Linked DNA regions of Methylomagnum ishizawai. The protein of the gene in region 1 interacts with the protein of each later gene in a pairwise test. Links are inferred from orthologs where the notes say so. Each region holds a gene or a part of one and is shown on either strand. Other genes may lie near its edges.

Region 1 (6,078 bases):
TGGGCCTTGGTCACAGCAAACACGATGGTCTTGCCGAACTGGGGGGCACGGACCCGCCCGGCGGCGGCATCCCAATAGCCGTTCCGCATCACCTCCCGGAATTCGCGCACCATGGCGCGGTTGCGCTCGGGCAAGGTGAATTTGCGCTCCAAGGCGTTCGGGCTGACCAAGATCGGGTCTTGCTGCTGAAAGGCTTCCTCCAACTCGCGGCGGGTCCGGTCGTCCAACCCATCCCAATCGATTTGGTCCCGCCTGACCGGGAATCCGCCTTCGGCGGCGGTGGCGACCGTCTTGGCCCGGTAGATTTGATAAGGGGCCAGATAGCCGTGACTAATCGCCTGCTGCAAGGTATAGCGGAAGGTGGGGCGCTCCAACTCGAAAAACCGCAAGGTATCCCGAACGAAGCTACGGTCTTCGTCGTCGCCCGTCTCGTTTCCCCCGGCTACGCACGGGGTCGCGGTCAAGCCGACTTGAATCCCATCGAAATGCAGCAACACCTTTTTCCATTTGCCGTAGATGCTGCGGTGGCATTCGTCGGAAATGACCAAATCGAAATAGCCCGCCGAATATTCGGGGTAGATGTTGATCATCGACTGCAAGGTCGTGATGGTGATGCGCTTGGCGTCGTCGAACCGGCGACCATTGCGTAGCACGTAGCAAGGGTATTCGCTGAGGTGTTCGGCAAAGGCGTCTTCGGTTTGCAGTCCCAAGGGGATGCGGTCCACCAGGAACAAAACGCGGGTAATCAAATTGGCCTGGAACAGCCGCTTAATCAGCGCGGCGGCGGTGCGGGTCTTGCCGGTGCCGGTCGCCATTTCGACCAATAGCTTGCGCCGACCCCGCGTGATTTCCTGGCAAAGCTCATCGATGCAGGCTTTTTGGTAATCCCGCCCGGCGATCTTGGCATCGATTGGGATTTTCAAGGGATCGACGCGCAGAATCCGGGAGGCTACCCGGCGCTCCAAATCTTCCTGGCTGAAGAAGGACCGAACCGGGTGGGGATGGGCTTCGGCCCGCCAATCCCAAAAGCGGATTTCCCGGCCATTGGCGAGAAACACGAAAGGCACATCGGCCTGTTCGGCGTAGTGTTTGGCTTGGTCCGCCGCATCGGCGGCATTGATGGTGCTGCGCTTGGCTTCGATGATGGCGAGGCCGCGCCCGTTGCGGTCGCACAGCAAATAATCGGCGCGGGTGCCATCGGGTAGGCGGTATTCAAAGCGCACGCTCGATCCATCCGTGATGTTCCATCCCCTATCTTTGAGCAAGCCGTCTATCACCGCACGGGAAAAAGCTTCCGTTGACGCCATTGGATTTCCTGTAGCCTTGTTTTGTTGCGGGCAACCCCAAGATCGTTACAATGTTAACCTATCTAATGATTTCGGTAAAAAAATCATGGGCGGTCCAAATTCAGGTAGCTGGTATCGTTGGAAGACAAAAGACACGGTGGAAGAATCGCGATCCTTGGATGTGCGGCGCTGGCAACGGGATGGGCTATTAACGCCGGGAAATGCTTTTAGCTGGCAATGGTCGCGCAGGGGCCAAGTTGTGGCGGACATCCGGGTCCGGGTGGAAAGCGGGCGTGTGTTCCTGAATTACAGCTATCGCCGCAACGGTGGCGAATGGGAAAGCTTGGATTACCCGGTAGCGCTGGAAAAAACCGCTTGCCACTACGGCGGCGGGCGCTATTGGTTCCGCTGCCCGGCGGCGGGTTGCGGTCGTCGCGTGGCGCTGTTGTACGGTACTGGCCGGTATTTCGCCTGCCGACATTGTTACCAATTGGCCTACGCAAGCCAGCGTGAAGCAAGGCATAACCGTCTGGCAAGGCGGGCCGATAAACTGCGGGCGCGGCTTCAATGGGAACCCGGAATCCTTCATGGTCCGGGCGGCAAGCCCAAAGGGATGCACTGGCGAACCTTCTACCGCCTATCCCGCGAAGTCCAAGAGCTGACCGGGGAGTCTACAACTGCGTTCCTGGCCCACTTGAAAAAGATCAACCTACCATGGTGAATTTAGGCACAAAGCCGACTGTTCTCCCTGTGTAATTTCAGTGTAATCATGCCCGGAAAATTACACAAAATCTTAGAATCAGCTAGAATAGTCTAAAGTGCAATATCTCAACTTATCGCATTAAAATCAAAGACTTGGGAATATTTCAGAACTTCCAAGAACGTTTGCACTCAACATTGAAAATCCCCGTGTCGGCGGTTCGATTCCGTCCCTGCCACCAAATCGACATTTCACGCCATCCCACGGCGTACCGGAAACCCGCACAGCGTAAGGCTCTGCGGGTTTTTTGTTGTTTCAAGCCATTTCATCCGATAGCATCCAATCCCAGTATTCCTTACGGTACATTTGACGGGTCAAGCTCCTGTAGGGCGGCAAGGTCTTTAGCACAGAATGGCAAAGTCTTTGGCACAGCCCACGATAGCGGATCGAGGCCCGCTGAGCGGACCCAGAAAAGCAAAAGTTGGGTACAGCTAACACAAACAGATTCCTGGCTAACGCCACAAAAAAACGGGCGTAGTAAAAACCACGCCCGTTTCGTTTGACGGCTAGGAAGATTGGAGCGTCTCGGAGGAAGGGCTGGGCACAAGAAGTGCTGCGGAGCTTAAGCACCCCGTGCCCCGGAGGCGGCGCGGTGGAATCCGGGAAGCCGGAGTTCCCGCCCGTCCTCCCGGATTCCGTTCCACGCCCTCCGGGCTTGTCGCATTCCCTACAATCCAGCGCCGGGGCGGGCGCACCACCGCCGCCCTCCATTCCATAACCCCTTAATCCCACACGAAAATACCGGCTGGCCTGGAACCTGCTGCACAGGATTCCAGCGCCTCGCGGCGCGGTCATGGACAACAACGGGGAACATCGTGAACAAGATCGGCATTTTCTATGGCACCGACACCGGGACCACCCGCTTGGTGGCGAAGCGGATTTTCAAGGCGCTGGGGGCGGAAGCCGCCGACGCGCCCAAGAACGTCAACCGGGCCGGGCTGGAGGAATTCTCCAGCTACGACGCCCTGATCCTGGGCACACCCAGCTATGGCGTGGGGGCCATCCCCGGCCAGGCGGTCGGTTGCGTCGAACCCAATTGGGCGGAATTCCTGCCGCGGCTGGAAGGGCTGGATTTTTCCGGCAAGCGGGTGGCCTTGTTCGGGCTCGGCCACCAGGAGCGCTATTCCGAGCGCTTCGCCAGTTCGCTGATCCACCTCTACCGGTTTTTCCAGGCCCATGGCGCGGAATTGATCGGCACCTGGAGTACCGAGGGCTATACCTTCGAGGCTTCGGCCTCCATCGTCGATGGGCGCTTCGTGGGCCTGGTGGTGGACCAGCGCTCGCAACCGGCGCTGACCGATCCCCGTATCGAGGCGTGGCTGGCAGAGGTCGGGCCGCTGTTGCGGGAGCGCCACGCGGAAGCGGCGTAAACCTGGGCGCGGCATCCCGCCACGCTCAGAATTCCCCCCACCCCCCGCCGTCGGTGGCCGAAACCGCTTCCTGGGAGGATCGCCGCGCCGGACGGTCCGGCGACGGCGCGGCCAGGCTCCCGCCGGCCCCGTCCCCGGTCTTGAAGAAACCCACCAACCGCACCATCTCCTCGGCCTGCCCGCACATGGACAGGCTCGCCGCCGAAGTCTCCTCGGCCAAGGCGGCGTTCTGCTGGGTGATCTCGTCCATCTGCGCCACCGCCTGGTTGACCTGCCCGATATCCTGGGCCTGCTGGGCGCTCGCCGCCGATATCTGCGACACCAAGCCACCCACCTGCCGCACCCCGGCCACGATCTCCTCCAGCATCCCGCCCGATTGGCTCACCCAGCCCACGCCGACCCGCACCTTGTCCAGGCTGCCCTCGATCAATTCACGGCTTTCCTTCGCGGCCTGGGCGCTGCGCTGGGCGAGGCCGCGCACCTCCGCCGCCACCACCGCGAAGCCCTTCCCCTGCTCGCCCGCCCGCGCCGCCTCGACCGCCGCGTTCAAGGCCAGGAGGTTGGTCTGGGAGGCGAGCATGTCGATGGTGCCGATGATCCGGGCGATCTTGGCGCTGCTCTCGTTGATTTCCGCCATCGCGGCCACGGCCTGCCGCACCACCTCGCCGCCGCGCTCCGCCAACAGCCGGACCTGGGCCGCGGCCTCGTTGGCGCGGAGGGCGTGTTCGGCGTTCTCCCGCACCGTGCCGGTCAGTTCCTCCATGCTGGCCGAAGTCTGTTGCAGGCTGGCGGCTTGTTGCTCGGCGCGCTGTGACAGGTCGTTGTTGCCGGTGGCGATTTCCTGGGAGGCGTTGTGGATGAACTCGGCGGAGCGCCGGATTTGGCCGAACGCCCCGCCAAGCCTGTCCTGGGTCCGCGCCAAATTGGCGCGGAACTCGCCATAGATGCCGGTATAGGCGTCATAGCCGGTCTGGCGGGTCAGATCGCCCTCGGCCATGCCGCGGATGACCCAACCGAAATCCTTGAACAGCAATTCCGTATCGCTGGCGACTTGGTTCAAGCCCTCGCACAGGGTTTTCAGGAACCCGACCCCCTCCCCCGCCTCGATCCGCCGCGCCAGGTCGCCGGACCGGAATTCCTCCAGCAATTGGTTCACCTGCCGTTCTATCGCCACCTCGGCGGTGCGGTCGGCCCATTCCACCACGCTGCCGATGCGTTGGCCGTCGTGGTCGAACACCGGATTGACCACCGCCACGAAGCACCGGCCCGCCACCTCGGTCTCGAAGCGGTAGGTGGACATCAACTGCTCCAGCAGGTGGCGCGAACGGGCGGGCGAAGACTGCAACAGATCGAGTCCGGTCCCGAGCAAGCGGTCGGCGTCGAATCCGGGGATCGCCCCGCGCAGATCGGCCTCGGCGGCCTTGAACAGGTTCCGCGCCGCCGGATTCAGGTAGGCGACGTCGAAGTTCTGGTCGGACACCATCATGCCGGTGGAGGCGTTGTCCAGCGCGGCCTTGATCCGCAGGCCCTCGCTGGCGAGGCGGCGCAGTTCGACCATGTCGTAGCCGAGCTTGGTCTGCACGCAGCGCAGGACGTTCAATACCTCGCCGCATTCGTCGTTGTGCGCCACCTCGATGCCCTGGGTGAAATCGCCCTGGGCGATCCGCATGAAGCCTTCCGAAGCCTGCCCCAAGGGCACCAATACCCGCCGCATCATATAGCGCTGCACGCCGGCCGCCAGCAAGGCCAGGGCCAGGGAAGCCGCCAGCATCGCGGCGCGCCTGGACGCGAAGCGGTCGATGCGTCCGGCCAGCGCCCCGTCCAGGGCCGCGCCCAAACCGGCGTGCAGTTGCAAACCCGCCTCGATGGCCGCGCCGCCCGCCGCGGACACCTCTTCCGGCGGCAGGCCGACCGGTCCGGCCTGGACGATGCCACGGTCGAGCAACTCCAGGAACGCCTGTTGCCGCCGGTCGCTGTTTTCGAGCAGGGGCGATAAGCTTTCCCTCAAACCCGGCAATTCGCCGAACACTTTGGTCAAGCCGGAGCGGTTGGCGGCCTGGGTGGCGCGTACCGATTCCGACAGGAGCGCCAGCCGGGTGTGGTCGGCTTCGGAAATCCCCTGGCGCAAGGCCGCTGCCGTCGCCAAACCGCGCACGAGCCCGAGGTGGTACAGGCTTTGCGGGTTCTTGAAGACCCAGCCATCCATCAGGTAGTAGGTCGCGAGTTCCGGGTCCAGGGTCAGGTTGGAGGCGTCCGAAACCTGGGTAATCAACCCCAACAGGCTGTTGAGCAGGGCGTTGTGGGCCTCGGAGCCGTCCGCGCCCTTGGACATGGGCCAGGCTTGGCGCAGGGCCTGCCAGCGCCCCCGGAGCGCCGCCCATTGGGGGCCGGTCGCATAGGCCGCGCCCCAACGGGTGTCCAGCGCGTCCACCACCGCGAGTTCGGCCTCGATCTTGGCCTCCACCTCCGCCGCCTTGGCCCTGGCGGAAGCGTCGCCCCCGAGCGCGGCGGCGACGAAAGCCCGGTGGCGCGGCAGGTCGTCCAGCAAAGCCGACAAAGCCTGGAGGTACACGACGCCTTGGCGCTCCTGTTCGGCGAATTCGATCCCGGCCCCGATTTCCTTGAGCAGCAGGCCCATGGGCACGGCCACCGCCGCCAGCAG
Region 2 (4,226 bases), 1.1 Mb from region 1 along the record:
TTGGCCTTCAGGTCGCGGACGAAACGCCGGGTGGCGAACCAGAGCAGGATGCCGGCCCCGAGCGTGAAGCACATGTCCGCCAAGAACAGCCCCGCCGTGCCGTCGCCGAACAATAGCGAAGTCAGGATGGGCAGGAGATAGGTGATGCTGAACACCATCAGCATCAGGCCGAATACCCTGGCGAGCGACAGGAGCCTAGTCATCGTTCAAGCCTTATCGAAGGAGGAGGTGGTTGGGGCGGGCGGTGCGTTTTTTGCGGGGGATTGTACGAAAAATCCTGGGGCGGCACCCAACGGCGCGGCGTTAAACAATGAAAATAAGCCCTGGCAGGGCGGAGGTTGGCGATGAGCGATGAAGATTTGTACGGCTTGGCGCGGCAGGCCGGCGCGGCCTTGGGCGCGGCGGGCTGGATGTTGGCGACCGCCGAATCCTGCACCGGCGGCGGGGTGGCCGAATGCGTGACCGCCGTGGCGGGTAGTTCCGCCTGGTTCGACCGGGGTTTCGTGACCTATAGCAACGAGGCCAAGATGGATATGCTGGGTGTCGATCCCGAAACCCTGCGCGAACACGGCGCGGTCAGCGAGGCCACGGTGCGCGAGATGGCGGAGGGCGCGGTGCGGCTGAGCTGGGCCAATATCGCGGTGGCGGTGAGCGGTATCGCGGGGCCGGGCGGTGGCGGCCCCGACAAGCCGGTGGGGTTGGTCTGGTTCGCCTGGGCCTGCGAAGGGCGGGAGACCGTGGCGCGTTGCGAGCGCTTCGAAGGCGACCGCCGGGCGGTGCGGGCGCAGGCGGTGGCGGTGGCCCTGCGCGGGGTGTTGGATGCCTGCCGGGAATAGCGCCATATCGGCCCGGTTGTTCCTGGCGCTGTGGCCGGATGGGGAGGCGCGGGCCGCGTTGTGCGCCGCCCGTGACGTGGTCGCCCGGACTATGGCCGGGCAATGGGTGAAACCCGACAATCTGCATGTCACCTTGGCGTTTTTGGGCGAAGTCGCCCAGGAACGCTGGCCTGGGATCGTCCGGGTCGCCGACGCGATCAAGGTGCCATCCTTCACCTTGACCCTGGACCGGGCCGAATTTTGGCCGCGCAATGGCATCGTCTGCCTGGGCGCGGGCCAAGCGCCCCAACCGCTGTCGGATTTGGCCCAAGGCTTGGCCCAGGGCTTGAAGCAAGCCGGTTTCATCCTGGACCAGCGGCCTTACCGGCCCCATCTGACCCTGGCCCGCAAAGGCCGTTCCGGGCGGACGGCGCTGGTCTTGCCCGAACCTGTGGCTTGGCGGGTCGATGCTTGCAGCTTGGTCGAATCGCGCCTGGGCCGTGAAGGCGCCACCTACACGCCGCGTCAAACGTGGCGCTTGCAAAATGTCGAGGCTATTCCGGGATCGGGGTCTGTGGGATAATCGTCGGCTACTTCAACTGATTGGGCGGTCCCATCACGATGGACGAGAACAAGCGAAAAGCCCTCAACGCGGCGCTCTCCCAAATCGACAAGCAATTCGGCAAAGGCTCGGTCATGCGTCTCGGCGACATGGCCGCGATGCGCGATATCGAGGTGATTTCCACCGGCTCCCTGACCCTCGACATCGCCCTGGGCTGTGGCGGTCTGCCCCGTGGCCGCATCGTCGAAATCTACGGGCCCGAATCCTCCGGTAAAACCACCCTGACCCTGGAAGTGATCGCCCAGGCCCAGCGGTTGGGCGGGGTCGCGGCCTTCATCGATGCCGAACACGCCCTCGATCCCAGCTACGCCGAGAAGATCGGCGTCAACCTCGACGACCTCCTGATTTCCCAACCCGACACCGGCGAACAAGCCCTGGAAATCGCCGATATGCTGGTGCGCTCCGGCGGCGTGGACGTGCTGGTGGTGGACTCGGTGGCGGCCCTGACCCCCAAGGCCGAAATCGAAGGCGAGATGGGCGATTCCCATGTCGGCTTGCAAGCCCGCTTGATGTCGCAGGCTTTGCGCAAGCTCACCGCCAATATCAAGCGCTCCAATACCTTGGTCATCTTCATCAACCAAATCCGCATGAAGATCGGCGTGATGTTCGGCAGCCCCGAAACCACGACCGGTGGCAACGCCTTGAAGTTCTATGCCTCGGTGCGCCTCGATATCCGCCGCATCGGCGCGATCAAAAGCGGCGACGAAGTGGTCGGCAACGAAACCCGCGTCAAGGTGGTCAAGAACAAGGTGGCCCCGCCGTTCCGGGAAGCCACGTTCGAGATTCTGTACGGCGAAGGCGTCTCCCGCGAGGGTGAATTGATCGACCTGGGCGTGGATCATGGCATCGTGCAGAAATCCGGTTCCTGGTATAGCTACAACGGCGAGCGCATCGGCCAGGGCAAGGACAATGTCCGCAACCTATTGAAGGAACGCCCCGAAATGGCCGAATCCATCGAGGCCAAAATCCGCGAGAAAGCGCTGGCGACCCCGCCCGCGCCGGGTCCGGCCCCCGCCGACGAGGTCGAGGAGGCCGAACTCTGACCGAAGCCCCCGATGAGAGGCAGGCGGTGCTGGCCGCTTGCCTCCGTTATCTCTCCCGCCGTGAATACGGTCGCGCCGAACTGCGGCAAAAGCTCTTGTCGCGAGGTTACCCGGAATCCCTGGTCGATGAGGTCGTCGCCGACGCCGTGCGCGACGGGCTACAGAGCGATGCGCGTTTCGCCGAATCGTTCGTGCGCGGCAGGGTCGGCAAGGGCTATGGTTCGGCGCGGATCCAGCGGGAACTCAGGCAACGCGGTATCGGGGACGCGCCCGATCTCAAGGAGTGGGATTGGGAGGCGCAGATCGACAAGGTTTACCGCAAGAAATACGGCGACACCCTGCCGGACGGTTTGCCGGAACGGGCATCGCGGGAACGTTTTTTGCTTGGCAGGGGCTTCGGGCACGACGACATCCGCCAATTATTCCGGCGCTTGGCGCGGCGCGGACTAGCACAACCAGACGATTGACAATGGCAACCCTATGACCAGTTCGGAACTGCGATCCTTATTCCTCAACTTCTTCCAAGAACGCGGCCACGCCGTGGTGGCGTCCAGCCCCTTGATTCCGGGCAACGATCCGACCTTGCTGTTCACCAACGCCGGCATGGTGCAGTTCAAAGATGTGTTCCTCGGGCGGGAAGAGCGTGGCTATGTGCGGGCGGCGTCCTCGCAGCGCTGTGTGCGGGCGGGCGGCAAGCACAACGACCTGGAGAATGTGGGGTATACCGCGCGCCATCACACCTTCTTCGAGATGCTGGGCAATTTCAGCTTCGGCGATTATTTCAAGCGCGACGCCATCCGCTACGCCTGGGAATTCCTGACCGGCGTGTTGGGTTTGCCGCCGGAACGGCTGTGGATCACGGTCTACGACCAGGACACCGAAGCCGCCGATATTTGGTTGAACGAGGTGGGCATCGATCCCAACCGTTTCTCCCGCATCGGCACCAAGGACAATTTCTGGAGCATGGGCGACACCGGCCCTTGCGGTCCCTGCACCGAAATCTTCTACGACCACGGTGCCCATATCGCGGGCGGTCCGCCCGGCTCCCCCGATGAGGACGGCGACCGCTACATCGAGATTTGGAACCTCGTGTTCATGCAGTACGACCGCTCGGCGGATGGCACCTTGACCCCGCTGCCCAAGCCTTCGGTCGATACCGGCATGGGCTTGGAGCGCATCGCGGCGGTGGCGCAGGGCGTACATAGCAATTACGAGATCGACCTGTTCCGCACCTTGGTCCAGGCCGCCGCCGAATTGGCCGGGCTGAGCGATACCGATAATAGCTCGCTGCGGGTGCTGGCCGACCATATCCGTTCCTGCGCCTTCCTGGTCGCCGATGGCGTGTTGCCGTCCAACGAAGGGCGGGGCTATGTGCTGCGCCGCATCATCCGCCGGGCCATCCGCCATGGGTATAAGCTCGGCATCCGCGATGTCTTCTTCTATAAGCTAGTCGCGCCCTTATGCGCCGAGATGGGCGCGGCCTATCCCGAACTGGTCGCCGCCCGTGCCACGGTCGAGCAGGTGTTGCGCAAGGAGGAAGAGCGCTTCGCCGAGACCCTGGATCAGGGCATGAAGATTCTGGAAGCCCATCTCAAAGGCTTGAGCGGCACCGTCATTCCGGGCGAAACCGTGTTCCAGTTGTACGATACCTATGGTTTCCCGGTCGATCTCACCGCCGACATCGCCCGCGAACATGGCTTGACCCCGGATTTGGCCGGTTTCGAGCAGGCCATGGAGGCCCAGCGC

Evidence for each region. The genes of interacting proteins can lie anywhere in the genome.
Region 2: the proteins of K5658_RS14415 (region 1) and K5658_RS09440 interact in binary tests that used the Escherichia coli proteins (3 or more experiments, as listed by UniProt). The link is inferred for Methylomagnum ishizawai from one-to-one orthologs.

The regions. Positions count from the first base shown.
Region 1 is NZ_AP019783.1:3,161,378-3,167,455, forward strand. Bases 1,723-4,638 are described here. They hold K5658_RS14415 (flavodoxin), read left to right. Parts: upstream 1,723-2,861; coding sequence 2,862-3,416; downstream 3,417-4,638. Other genes in these bases: K5658_RS14410 (hypothetical protein), read left to right, coding at 1,723-2,007; K5658_RS23605 (methyl-accepting chemotaxis protein), read right to left, coding at 3,442-4,638. Also shown: K5658_RS14405 (DEAD/DEAH box helicase family protein), read right to left, coding at 1-1,223; more of K5658_RS14410, read left to right, coding at 1,237-1,722; more of K5658_RS23605, read right to left, coding at 4,639-6,078. UniProt on the Escherichia coli protein: Low-potential electron donor to a number of redox enzymes. Involved in the reactivation of inactive cob(II)alamin in methionine synthase.
Region 2 is NZ_AP019783.1:2,063,998-2,068,223, forward strand. The notes cover bases 1,501-4,226. They hold K5658_RS09440 (regulatory protein RecX), read left to right. Parts: upstream 1,501-2,506; coding sequence 2,507-2,947; downstream 2,948-4,226. Other genes in these bases: recA (recombinase RecA), read left to right, coding at 1,501-2,480; alaS (alanine--tRNA ligase), read left to right, coding at 2,961-4,226. Outside these bases: K5658_RS09420 (TrkH family potassium uptake protein), read right to left, coding at 1-203; K5658_RS09425 (CinA family protein), read left to right, coding at 345-836; thpR (RNA 2',3'-cyclic phosphodiesterase), read left to right, coding at 820-1,398; more of recA, read left to right, coding at 1,437-1,500. UniProt on the Escherichia coli protein: Modulates RecA activity through direct physical interaction. Can inhibit both RecA recombinase and coprotease activities. May have a regulatory role during the SOS response. Inhibits DNA strand exchange in vitro.